4 regions of the Microcystis sp. MC19 genome follow, and region 4 is predicted to be linked to each of the others. Evidence: predicted binding sites of a transcription regulator. Region 4 holds the regulator's gene; each other region holds the start of a gene.
What was found. Region 4 encodes NtcA, which controls nitrogen genes in cyanobacteria. Its sites were predicted from a motif close to TTTGTANCNNNNGNTACAAA; they were not measured.

Region 1: a site for NtcA is predicted at 2,050-2,069, ahead of rpe (ribulose-phosphate 3-epimerase). Genes of this name have one in related genera too.
Region 2: a site for NtcA is predicted at 1,435-1,454, ahead of B5D77_RS17665 (DUF3155 domain-containing protein). Genes of this name have one in related genera too.
Region 3: a site for NtcA is predicted at 1,263-1,282, ahead of B5D77_RS13110 (ammonium transporter). Genes of this name have one in related genera too.

Annotation. Positions count from the first base shown of each region.
Region 1 is NZ_CP020664.1:2,355,569-2,358,750, forward strand. Features, by position in the region: gene hisN (histidinol-phosphatase) at 377-1,183, shown strand; gene rpe (ribulose-phosphate 3-epimerase) at 1,232-1,939, opposite strand; gene B5D77_RS11905 (hypothetical protein) at 2,234-2,422, shown strand; one part of gene B5D77_RS11910 (ISKra4 family transposase) at 2,480-2,636, shown strand; one part of gene B5D77_RS11910 (ISKra4 family transposase) at 2,636-3,182, shown strand, end outside.
Region 2 is NZ_CP020664.1:3,476,612-3,479,793, forward strand. Features, by position in the region: gene B5D77_RS17660 (GAF domain-containing sensor histidine kinase) at 1-1,093, opposite strand, end outside; gene B5D77_RS17665 (DUF3155 domain-containing protein) at 1,482-1,796, shown strand; gene B5D77_RS17670 (S8 family serine peptidase) at 1,913-3,182, opposite strand, start outside.
Region 3 is NZ_CP020664.1:2,593,016-2,596,197, forward strand. Features, by position in the region: gene ribD (bifunctional diaminohydroxyphosphoribosylaminopyrimidine deaminase/5-amino-6-(5-phosphoribosylamino)uracil reductase RibD) at 1-962, opposite strand, end outside; gene B5D77_RS13110 (ammonium transporter) at 1,478-2,914, shown strand; gene B5D77_RS13115 (ammonium transporter) at 3,090-3,182, shown strand, end outside.
Region 4 is NZ_CP020664.1:884,533-887,714, reverse strand. Features, by position in the region: gene fabI (enoyl-ACP reductase FabI) at 1-621, opposite strand, end outside; gene ntcA (global nitrogen regulator NtcA) at 836-1,513, shown strand; gene B5D77_RS04550 (DUF3084 domain-containing protein) at 1,521-3,008, shown strand; partial or broken gene B5D77_RS26945 (DUF4277 domain-containing protein) at 3,182-3,182, shown strand, end outside.

The DNA of each region.
Region 1 (3,182 bases), 1.5 Mb from region 4:
AGGGTGATAGGCAAATTTCCCCCACTTCCCCCATCTCCCCACTGATAATTCATAATTCATAATTTATAATTCATAATTCCCCACCTCCCCTTTACCATAAATAAACATTATTGTTTTCCTGTATGGATAACTTTTATTGATGAATATCGCTCGCACTATCCAAGAGGCAATAAGTATTTAGGGTGATAGGCAAATTTCCCCCACTTCCCCCATCTCCCCACTTCCCCACTTCCCCACTTCCCCACTTCCCCACTTCCCCACTTCCCCACTTCCCTACTTCCCCACTTCCCCACTTCCCCACTTCCCCACTTCCCCACTTCCCACACTCCCTACTCCTGTCTCCTGTCTTCTAAATTCTGCTGTATTGTTTCCCCTCATGAATATCGATCGCACTATCCAACTAGCTCATCAATTAGCGGACGCTTCTGGAGAGATTATCCGGCGCTATTTTCGGCAGCCCCATCTAGAAACCGAGACCAAACTCGAGCAAGTTTCCTCAATAGTAACAATCGCCGATCAAGAAGCTGAGGAGGCGATGGTGGCGATTATTCGGCGAGAATTGCCTGAAGATGGGGTTATTCGAGAAGAAGGAGCCAATATTCCCTCCCAAAGTGGTCGTTATTGGGTATTGGATCCGATCGATGGCACATCCTCTTTTGTCAAAGGATTGCCTATTTTTGGGACTTTAATCGGCCTAGTGGCAGAAAATCAACCGATTTTAGGAATTGTCGATCAACCGATTTTAGGCGATCGCTGGTTAGGAGTGAAGGGAAAAGCGAGTCTTTATAATAACCAGATGATTGTTAATCCCTACCGTCAAGATCGAGAACTTGTCTTAAAAAATGCCTGTTTAGCCTCCACCACTCCCTTAATGTTTATCACAGAACGACAACAGGCGATCGCTCGTCAGCTGCAAAGCGTCTGTAAACGTACCGCTTTTGGGGGTGATTGCTATAACTATATGATGTTAGCCACCGGCTGCACTGCCATGCCGATGGTCATCCTAGAATCAGACCTGAAATACTACGATTTTTGTGCTTTAATCCCGATTATTGAAGGTGCGGGCGGAATAATTAGCGATTGGTCAGGTAATCCCCTAAAAGCTGATTCTAGCGAAGTTTTAGCCGTCTCTAATTCCGGTTTATGGCGGCAGGTTTTAGAACAAATCAGTAGAGTGGGTTAGTGCGAATGCCAAGATAATTAGTCAACAGCTAACCCACCCCCGCGGCAATTAAACGGTGGCTAATTGAGGTTGGGGACGTTTGCTGTGACGGATACCTTCGATCGCCGCCGCGTAATCGGGGGCATTAAATACCGCCGAACCTGCTACAATCGCATTAGCGCCCGCTTCGAGAACTTGCCAAGTATTAGCCGGTTTTAAGCCGCCATCCACTTCAATCCAGGGATCCAAGCCTTTTTCATCGCACATTTGGCGTAATTGACGGATTTTGGGGACAACTTCCGGGATAAAACTCTGGCCACCAAAACCGGGGTTAACGCTCATAATTAGGACTAAATCGCACAAATGCAGCACGTATTCGATTAAATCTAGGGGAGTGGAGGGATTTAATACCACACCCGCTTGTTTACCGAGTTCGCGGATTTGGCAAAGAGTACGATGGAGGTGGGGAGAAGCATTATGTTCAGCGTGAACAGAAATAATGTCAGCACCCGCTTTCGCAAAGTCAGCCACATATTTTTCTGGTTCGACGATCATTAAATGCACATCTAAAGGTTTTTTCGTATAGGGACGAATAGCGGAGACAATCAGGGGTCCAATGGTGATATTCGGGACAAAACGACCATCCATCACATCAACGTGAATCCAATCGGCTCCTGCCTTATCCACAGCCTCGATATCGGCTCCTAATTTACTAAAATCCGCCGATAGGATCGAGGGAGAGACAACGATCGACTTCGAGCTTCCGTTTTGGGTCATGGCTAACTATAGAATTTCGTGTTTATATTTTCGTAACAATCTTATCAGCAATCAGTGATCAGTGATCACTAATCGGATTTGAGTTTTCAGTCGGGGTAATCCCAGAGCATTTTGTATAAATTGTAACAGACAAAAATTTTTAATTGTTGTATAGCAATAACCGCTACTGACAATCAATCATTTCTACTCTAGAATAAAAGATATTGCAATCCCCGTTAGGGAATTTATTAGAAACTTGAGGTATATAAGTGTGACATAATCACAGTTTTGCATTTAACCTTCATAACCTGAAATATGAATATCATTGACGCTTTAAATCTCAAAAACCCCCAAGATTACCCCTCTAGAGAAGCTTATCAGCAAGACGTTGTCAAAGCGGTACAGGTCTTAATGCGTTGGGAGCATCTCACTTATGCAATGAGTATTAATACTTATAGCAGTCAAAAACTAGAAAATCTTCAACTTGATCACAAAGAGAAATGAGATTATAATAGTTATAACTTACAATTCAGAATAGCTCTCGATGGGAGGAATAATTCAATGTTATCAGAAAATGAAAAAAGAATTAAAGAGTTATGTCAAGAGTTAGGGCAATGTCTCTATGAGCAATCCCAAATTAAGAAATTTAATAACTTGGGAGAGATAGAGGAGACAGTCAGAGATTTAATGATTCATTATGTTAACCCAGAAATCGGTATTTTTTTGTCAAAACAAGCACAGAAGAAACTGCCGGTCGGACGAGAAAAGTGAAAAGTATTTTGGGGGAATTACCAATTACAGAAAAACAAGCGAAAAAATTAGAAATAAAGTCTCGGACTCAGATGAGTCCAATGTTAGAGAAGAACTGTTTGCTATTAAGTGGCGATGAATCCTACGAAAAATCGGCGCAGAAAATCAAATCATTGACAGGGATTGCTGTTTCTCACAGTACCCAACAACGCCTCGTACATCGATATGCTTTTGAAGAATTACCGTCTAACCCAGAAGTGGAAGTGGAAGAAATGAGCCTAGATGGCGGTAAGGTACGACTAAGAACTGCCAAGGGAAAAGCCTTAATTTGGCGTGATTATAAAGCAGTGAGTTTTCATCAACTGGGGGTAGCGGCTTTTTTTCAAGATAACTCAGCTTTATTAGATTTGGTTAATTCTCAAGTTTTGGCCAAGCCTTTAATTTGTTTAGGAGATGGACATGATGGTATCTGGAATTTATTTCGTGAGATCGGAGAGAAACAGGAAAGAATTGA
Region 2 (3,182 bases), 2.4 Mb from region 4:
TACCGGGTATATCTCCCCCCGCTTGCACTCCCCGGTAGTGACGTTGAAAAATTCTTTCTTGATCGCTCCTCGGAATACCATAACCCGTGTCTTTAAAAACAATTTCTACACTATTCTTAACATTTTTGACCTCGACGGTGACTTTTCCGCCGGCAGGAGTATATTTGAGGGCATTATCAATTAAATTGCTGAATACTTCCCGCAAACTGGGGATATTGGCACGAATAAGTGGTATATCTTCCCCGTGAATCCTTTCTAGACTGAGATTTCTCTCTTTAGCTACGGCCTGGGCCGAAAGGAGCAACGGATCGAGAAGCTCATGGAGATCGATCGGAGTTAGCTGAGTGCTGCCAGCAGGCAAGAGAAAGGTGGTGGGGGAAGATTGCGCTTGCAGGAGAGGAATATCGACGGTGGGGTAATTTTCGCTTTCTTGCTGAATTTGGGCCTCAAATCCGGCGATTAAGTCCCGAACTCGATCGCTTTCCCTCAGCATACCGGTAATGGCGGGATCGTTACCTTCTTCGGCCAAAAGCCTTTTGAGCAGAAGTTTACCAAAGGTTTTTAAAGCGGTGAGGGGATTGCGGATTTGATGGAGAAAGGTATCGAGGCGCTGACGTTGCCATTGTCGATAATAACGTTCTTCTCCTAATTGGCGATCGAGTACACAGGCTAAAGCGAGGGTTTGGGTGATTTTTTCCATCTGGGTTAATTCCCAACTTTGCCAAGGTCGTTTTTCTCTGGTTGTCACCAATAATCCGATCATGCCCTCTTCATACATTAAGGGTAAAAACAAGCGATGACCGCTGACGGTCTCCTGATTACTCCAGAGGTGGGATAAATCTTCTAACTTAACCGCAGTTAACAGGTCTGCCGCCGATGGGCCTGGTTGCAAGGAAAGCCGCTTTTTTTGGGGAGAAGGGGAATTAAAAGGCGGATAAACAACAACTGGGATTAAATTACTCGATAAAGGTTCAGTTAAATAAACCGCACTTCTGTCTGCTTCCATTTGCTCCCGCAAAAGTTCCATCTGTGCCTGACAGAGGGCAATAAAATCATCACTCAGGGGAGTCCGGGAGGGGGAGGAGAAGGGCATACTAAGAAAGTAAAAAGTAAAAAATCAGAAAACCTTGATCAAGCTAGGGTTGCGAGTTTTATTTCCCAGTTGACAGGGGAGACAATGGCCATCCTCTTGGGTGGGGTGCAGCCAGTAAAAAGCAATTAGGGCAAGGGTTTGATCACTATTTTAGGGGTGGCTCAGGGTATATATTAAAAAAAGTTTAAGAATAATAAGTTTTGTATCGGGATTGGGGGCAGTGTTTTTGTGACACAAACTTAAACACAGTCCCAGTCTAGCTTCTAGTCAAACTTGTTTGTAATTGGGTTTGTGAGAGACACTTGATTTCTCGGTCTAGAACGGATATAATCGCTACGGCTTTTGTAACTATCATTACAACGATTAGCCAAAACAGGAGGTAATTGGGTTGGCCAGAAAACGGAAACGTAAAAGTCGCCGTCGTCAAGAAGGACGTAAGATACTTGAACTTGTACCCCAGTATAGTATTGAAAGTGGCGAAGATAAACCCGTAACTGCGGCGCGTAAGTATATTCAAGCTATAGGCATTAGCCCACCAGCTTTATTGATTGTTAAGCGTAACGAGCATACAACCGATCGCTATTTCTGGGCTGAAAAAGGACTGTTTGGAGCGCAATATGTGGAGGAAAACCACTTCCTCTTCCCAAGTTTGCGCGACCTGCAGCCCCAGCCCGTCAAAGCATCGGTAGCAGTTGCCAAATAATTCACAGGACTATTAATAGTATCATGGAAAGTGAACTCGTTTACAGAAAAGTAAACGAGTTTTTTTTTGTCTGAGAGCCAAGAATCAGCTATCTGAGGCCAAAAAACAGCCAAGTTTTAGGCGACATTACCTGCTGTGGCAGTAATAATTTGACGTACTTGAGCATCGGTCAGATTCGGATTGGCACTCAACATTAAGGTCACCACTCCGGCCACATGGGGTGCTGCCATGGAGGTTCCACTCAAGAAACCATAGCCACCATTAGGGAGAGTAGAATACACTTGTACGCCTGGAGCGGTGACATAGCTCATCGAAGAATTGGAGCCAGCACGATTGGAGAAGGAAGCCATCTGGTTAGAACTGTTAACGGCACCTACGGCAAGACCCCAAGAGGTAGCATTGGAAGCGGGATAACTGGGTTGAGCTGCCCCCGCATTACCGGCGGCCATAACCACGATCACACCGCGACTGCTGGCATACTGGAGGGCTGCTTGAATCTGACTGTTAGTGCTACCACCGCCCAAACTCATATTAATCACATCAGCACCGTTGTCCACGGCGTAGCGAATTCCTTGGGCAACGCCACTAGAGCTGCCACTACCAGAATCGCTCAAAACTTTCACCGGCATAATTCTGGAATTGTAGGCCACACCAGTGGCTCCGAAACCATTATTAGCAGCAGCAATGGTTCCCGCCACATGAGTACCATGGCGGTTGCCATCTAAAGTGTTATTATTACCATTGGCAAAGTTCCAGCCATAAACGTCATCAACGTAACCGTTGCCATCGTTATCAAGACCATCATTGGCAATTTCGCCCGCATTCGTCCAAATATTGGCCGCTAAGTCGGCATGATTGCGGTCAACTCCTGTATCTAGTACAGCAACGACGATTCCCTGTCCTGTATAACCTCTTGCCCAAGCTTCGGGTGCATTAACTAAGTTAACCCCCCAGTCATTAGCACCACCAAAAGTGGGAACATTGGCAAAAGGACTTTCATTCAAGGCTCCAGCGACGGCTCTCGCAGCATTAACTAAACCGTATCCTGAAGTGGCACTATATCCGGGTACAACTGGGGCTGTGGTCGCAGACAGGGTTAAGTTATAGTTGGTGCTGCCACTGTGGGGATAAACCCGGATATAGTAAGTACCCCCATTCAGCTGACGAGTAATACTCTCACTGCTGTTACCGCGATTAGTGGAGCTAGTAATCACACCGCCACTACTATTTAACAAGGACACATCGGCATCGGCACTTAATCCCGTTAAATTGAGGCTAAAGTTGCTACTGGTTCCTAAACTAAAATGATAATAATCATTGGTGTCTGCAGAACCAGCGAAATCACTGTAGCTGGTGGCAGTTGCTCCAATGGTGATATCACAGGCC
Region 3 (3,182 bases), 1.7 Mb from region 4:
CCGATGATTTTGGGCGCAATAAAAGCGATAATTTTTTGTACCATGCCCTCAGCGATCGCGGCGGCGCTTAAACCGCCGCCGCACTCCCACAAAACCTGACAAAATCCCCTCTGATAAAGATTTTCCATCACTAAAGTGGGTGTCACCTCGGTGAGTTCGATCACTTCCACGCCTTTTGTTAATAATTGTTGCTGAAGCTTGACATTAGCATCAATTTGTGTATAGACAAGGGTGGGAAATTGACTGGTATCCCAAAGATGGGCCGAGGGAGGTAAATCGAGCGATCGAGTCATGACCACGCGCAGGGGATTATGATCGGAGAGGCCGTGAGTGGTAAGGTGGGGATTATCTTGACGGACAGTGCTACCGCCGACGATAATCGCATCACAGGCCGATCGCAATTGATGGACTATTTGGCGAGAAGCGGGGCTAGTAATCCAGGCGCTATGACCGCTAGTGGCGGCAATTTTGCCATCGAGAGTCATGGCATATTTGAGAATACCGAAGGGTTTTTTAGCGGTGATGCGATGGATAAAACCCTGATTGAGTTGACGACATTCGGACTCCTCCACTCCCACCAGCGTCTCGATGCCTGCCGATTCTAATCTTTGAATGCCTTTCCCCGCCACTAGGGGATTAGGATCGATCATCCCCACCACCACTTTTTTAATGCCTGCTTGCACAATTGCCTCGCTACAGGGGGGAGTCCGTCCATAGTGGTTACAGGGTTCAAGATTGACGTATAAAGTGGCACCACGAGCTTTTTCTGCTGCCTGTCTCAGGGCGAAAACTTCTGCATGGGGTTGTCCGGCCCCTGGGTGAAAACCTTCGCCGATAATTGTACCCTCTTGAACGATCACAGAACCCACCAAAGGATTAGGAGAAGTCCGCCCCAAGGCTTGCCTAGCAAGGGTTAGACATCTTTGCATCATTGTGCGATCGAATTCCGTTGCCCGGGCCATGGTTGATTTCTCCAAAGGAGGGGAGAGTTTTCAGTGATCAGTAAACAGTAATCGGTGATCAGTGGGAATTATAGATTATAAATTATGAATTATGAATTAGGAGATGGGGGTGATGGGGTGATGGGGTGTGGGGAGATGGGGAGACCACTTCGTGTGCGTTGCGGGGGGTAGTGGGGCATTTGGCTGAAATTTCCCTAAACCCCTAAACCCCTAAATACCTAAATTCCTAAACCCCTATATCCCCTTTCTAACTGATAACTGATAATTGATAACTTCTCTACTATTATTATTTTAAAGTGAAACGTATCAGAGGATACAGAAATCTCAAATCAAAACAACAAAGATCGAAAAACATTGACTACTCACACATCAAGATAAATCCCTAGGTGTTTGGTCTTCTGAAATGATTGACCCCTGTTCCTAGGATTTAGCGGTTGAACGGACATAATTGCTCGGTGATTATTTTCAAAAGTAATGAATCGACCTACTAACTCAACAAAGTAAACGAATTAACGATGAAACGAATTGCTCGAAAATCTGGGGAACTTGTCGGTTTGTTACCCAAAATTAACCCTGTCTGGTTAGCCTGTGTTCCCTTGTCTGCGATTATTTTTGTGGTTTGGAACACGGCCGTACAGGCCCAGGATGCGAAACCCCTAACCCCCGAAGATGTCCAAAACGCCCTCAATACAATCTGGGTTTTAATTGCCGCCATCCTCGTGATCTTTATGAATGCGGGTTTTGCGATGCTAGAAACGGGATTCTGTCGTCAGAAAAACGCCGTTAACGTTCTGGCCAAAAACCTGATCGTTTTCGCCCTCTCCACCATATCATTTTGGGCGATCGGTTTCTCCCTGATGTTCGGGTCTGTCAGTAACGAATTTTTCGGTACGGGAGGTTGGTTCCTTAGCAGTAGCGATCCCGCCACCTACGTTATGCCTGCCTCTTTGCCCACCTCGGTGTTCTTCCTGTTCCAAGTCGCTTTCGCGGGAACGGCGGCAACCATTGTATCTGGGGCAGTGGCAGAACGGATTAAATTCACCGATTTCCTCGTTTTTAGCTTAATTATCGTTGGTATCATGTACCCGATCACCGGTCACTGGGTGTGGGGTGGCGGTTGGTTAGCCGACCTTGGTTTTAAGGACTTCGCCGGTTCGACGGTAGTTCACTCGGTCGGTGGTTGGTCTGCCTTAACCGGGGCGGCAATTCTCGGCCCGAGAATGGGTAAATACATCAACGGTCGCACCAATGCCTTACCCGGCCATAACATGAGTATTGCGACCCTGGGTTGTTTAATTCTCTGGATTGGCTGGTTTGGTTTTAACCCCGGTTCTACTTTAGCGGTTAATGAAACTGTACCCTATATCGCTGTCACCACTAACCTCGCCGGGGCCGCGGGCGGCATTGCCGCTACCTTTACCGCTTGGGCGAAAGATGGTAAACCCGACCTTTCGATGATTATTAACGGTATTCTGGCCGGTTTAGTAGCCGTTACTGCCGGTTGTGATGGTGTATCCTATTGGTCGGCGGCAATCATCGGTTTAATTGCCGGTGTGGTCGTGGTGTACTCGGTGGCTTTCTTCGATAACCTGAAAATTGATGACCCCGTGGGTGCGACTTCCGTTCACCTCGTCTGTGGTGTGTTTGGAACTTTAGCCGTCGGTATCTTCAACAAAGATGCGGGTTTAATCACCGGTCAATTCCAACTGTTTATTAACCAAATTATCGGAATTGTGGCAGTAGGGGCATTTACCCTGATTGTTAGTGGTATTGTTTGGACAATCCTCAAGGCGACCCTCGGTATTCGTGTTACTCCCGAAGAAGAAATGGAAGGTTTGGATGTGGGTGAACACGGGATGGAAGCCTATAGCGGTTTCGTCAAGGAGTCCGATATCGTTACCGGCGGCCATTATGCTTCCAGTGTTGACATGGAAACGCCTAGCAGTCGTTAGGTTAAACCTTGTAAAGATAGATTAATTGATCCCCGACAAAGTTAAAGAGAAAAGGAAGAAGGCCTCGCCCCGCTGCGATCGGTGGCTATAATTGGCTTCTAAACCTTTTCTCTTTCGGTTTTTTGTCTCTTTCCGGACAGAAAAAATTAATCTTGCTACTAGGCAGCAACCGTCAATGAAAAAGATCGTAGGAATAACCATACTTTTGCTGGCACTGGGATTCAATTGCGGAGTTGCCCCAGTTTTTGCGGAAACCATCGCCGCCGCT
Region 4 (3,182 bases):
ATCAAGAATTCCCCCCACGGCCGAAGATGCTAAGGTGCGAATTGGACCGGCGGAAATACCATTAACTCGGATCTTTTGGCCACCTAATTCGGCGGCTAAATAGCGAACACTCATTTCTAAACCAGCTTTTGCCACCCCCATTAAATTATAGTTAGGAATTACCTTGACACCGCCGAGATAGGTAAGAGTGATAATACTTCCCCCTTCCGTCATCAAAGGTTTAGCCGATCGAGCTAGACGGGTTAGGGAAAAAGTGCTAATATCTAGGGATTTAGTGAAAGCTTCCCGAGGGATGGCGGTAAAATCGCCCGTTAAACCCTCTTTATCGGCAAAAGCGAGACAGTGAATCAAAATATCCAGTTTACCCCATTTTTCCGCCACTGTAGCGAAAGTATCTTCTACCTGTTGGTCATTTTGGACATCGCAGGGGACATAAAAAGCGGGATTAAGTTCATCGGCCAATTCTCGCACTTTTTTCTCAAAACGGCCCTTTTCGTCGGGGAGATAGGTGACACCGATATTCGCACCAGCTTGATGGAGTTGTTGGGCAATTCCCCAAGCGATCGAGCGATTATTGGCAATTCCCGTCACTAAGGCGTTTTTTCCCGTTAAATCTAACATAGTTCTCGTTTCTCTTACAAAAATCTCCCCAATAGCCGACCCCAGCGAGATTCGGTATAATAGGGATACAGATAACGGGGCAGCAATGATCACCCCTCCCCCATTGTCTGGCAAAAAGCGCCCAAAACTTTTCCCAGTTTAGGGAGCGGTTATGTTTAATAGAGGTTACACTCGTTGCATAATAAAAACAATTTTCCCCTTTTTTGGATGTGAGATGGACTTATCATTAATACAAGATAAACCCCTAGCAGATGTGTTCCGTCGAATCGGCAGCGGCAATTTCCCCCCGGTGGTGGAGTTGTTCGAGCGTGGCAAAACGATCTTTTTCCCTGGAGATCCCGCTGAAAGAGTCTATTTTTTGCTGAAAGGAGCCGTTAAGTTGTCGCGAGTCTATGAAGCGGGAGAAGAAATTACCGTGGCTCTACTGCGGGAAAATAGCGTCTTTGGTGTGCTATCCTTACTCACCGGCCAGCGATCGGATCGTTTTTATCATGCCGTGGCTTTTACTCCGGTAGAATTACTCTCGGCCCCGATCGATCAGGTAGAAAGGTCCCTCCGCAATAATCCCGATTTATCAATGTTGATGCTGCAGGGGTTGTCCTCGCGGATTCTGCAAACGGAAATGATGATCGAAACCTTAGCTCACCGGGATATGGGTTCACGTTTGGTCAGTTTTTTATTAATTCTCTGTCGTGATTTTGGGGTTCCCACCACCGATGGTATCCGGGTTGATCTAAAATTGTCTCACCAAGCGATCGCAGAAGCGATCGGTTCTACCCGCGTCACTGTCACCCGTTTATTGGGAGAGCTGCGGGATCAAGAAATGGTCTCAATTTACAAGAAGAAAATTACCGTCCATAATCCCGTCGCTCTCAGTCAACAATTTACTTAAATTCTGGATGACTAGCGCTTATATTTTGGTTTTGGCCATCGTGGTTTTAGGTGGTCTGATAGCGGCGGTTGGCGATCGCATAGGGAGCCGTATCGGTAAGAAAAGGATGCGTTTATTTAATCTGCGTCCGAAACAAACCGCAACTTTGATGACGATTGTAACGGGAATTTTTATCGCCGGTTCCACTTTAATTGTCTTGTTTGCTTCTAGTAAATCCCTGCGTCAAGGAGTTTTTGAACTGGATCGTCTTTTAAATGAACGTCGTGCCGCTATTAAGGATTTGGAAAGTCAGGTCAGAGAAACCACCGAACAAAAAAATCAGGTGGAAAAGGCGTTAAAAACGGCTAAAAGTGAACAGATAGCCGTGCAGAAACGTCTGGAGGTTCTTAATAAAAATTATCAAGCTTCTCGTCAACGTTTGCGATTAGTTTCTGGACAGTTGGAAAAGTTTCGTAAGGAAGTGGCTAATTTAAATAATGAACGAGTCATTTTAACTAATCAAAAGGCACAGTTAACCAGTCAAAGGGATCAATTGTCCCAACAAAAATCAATTCTTTCTAGTCAGATCAATCAACTACAAACCACCGTTCAAGTTAGAGATAAAGAGTTGGCTAATCAACAAAAGTTATTAACAACCAGACAAGCGCGACTTCAACAGTTGGAAACCCAACAAAAAACCCTACAGCTAGAAATTGATCGTCGGGATCAACGTATTGGAGAACTCGATAGCTCGATCATCGATAAAAATTTAGCTTTGGAACAGCGCGAGGGAAAATTAAAAGATTTAGAAACCCAAATGGCTTTTCTTAAGCGGGAAGTGGAAGTTTTAGAACAATACTATCAAACCTATCAAGAATTGCGGGAAAAACAGATCGCTATTTTCCGGGGACAGGTGTTATCTTTTGGAGCTTTTCGTATTGTTGATCCCCAAGCTATTGTCGCTGTTATCGATAAGTTATTGCGAGAAGCGAATATAAATGCTATCCGCGCCACCCAACCGAATCAGCCTAATTTTGACCAGCGTTTAGTTAAGATCACAAAAGCACAGGTAGAACAGTTAAGTCAACAATTACAGGACGGTAAAGAATATGTGGTGAGAATTCTTTCAGCAGGTAATTATGTACTAGGAGAAACCGAGATTCGTGTCTTTGCTGATGTGGTTCCCAATCAAAGAGTTTTTGAGGAGAAACAGGTAATCGCTGCCGTTTCCATCGATCCCCAAAATATGACAGAAGAAGACCTACAAAAGCGCTTAGATTTACTCTTAGCATCGGCTCAATTCCGCGCTAGAAGTGCGGGAGTTTTAGGGTCAATTCAAGTGGAAGATGGGTTATTAACTACGGTAGTTAACTTTATTGGTCAAGTCAAAAAGTCGGGTAATTCTATCGAGACACTTGAGGCAATTGCCGCTAGTAAAACTAATACTGCTGGTCCCTTAACTTTGCGTTTGGTAGCGGTAAAAGATGGTAAAATTGTTTTTAGTACGTCTTCTTAAAACCTAGATTCCGCACTTCAGTTTGTAACAGAAAACGTTACCAACAAGTTGAAAGACTAACTGAATATAAATACTCAGAATTTCCTTGACCAAAACATGAGATAATGGAAAAAGTATTAATGATCGAAAAAACATAAGAAATGTCTCCTTCAGAAGAAATACAAATTTAAAATA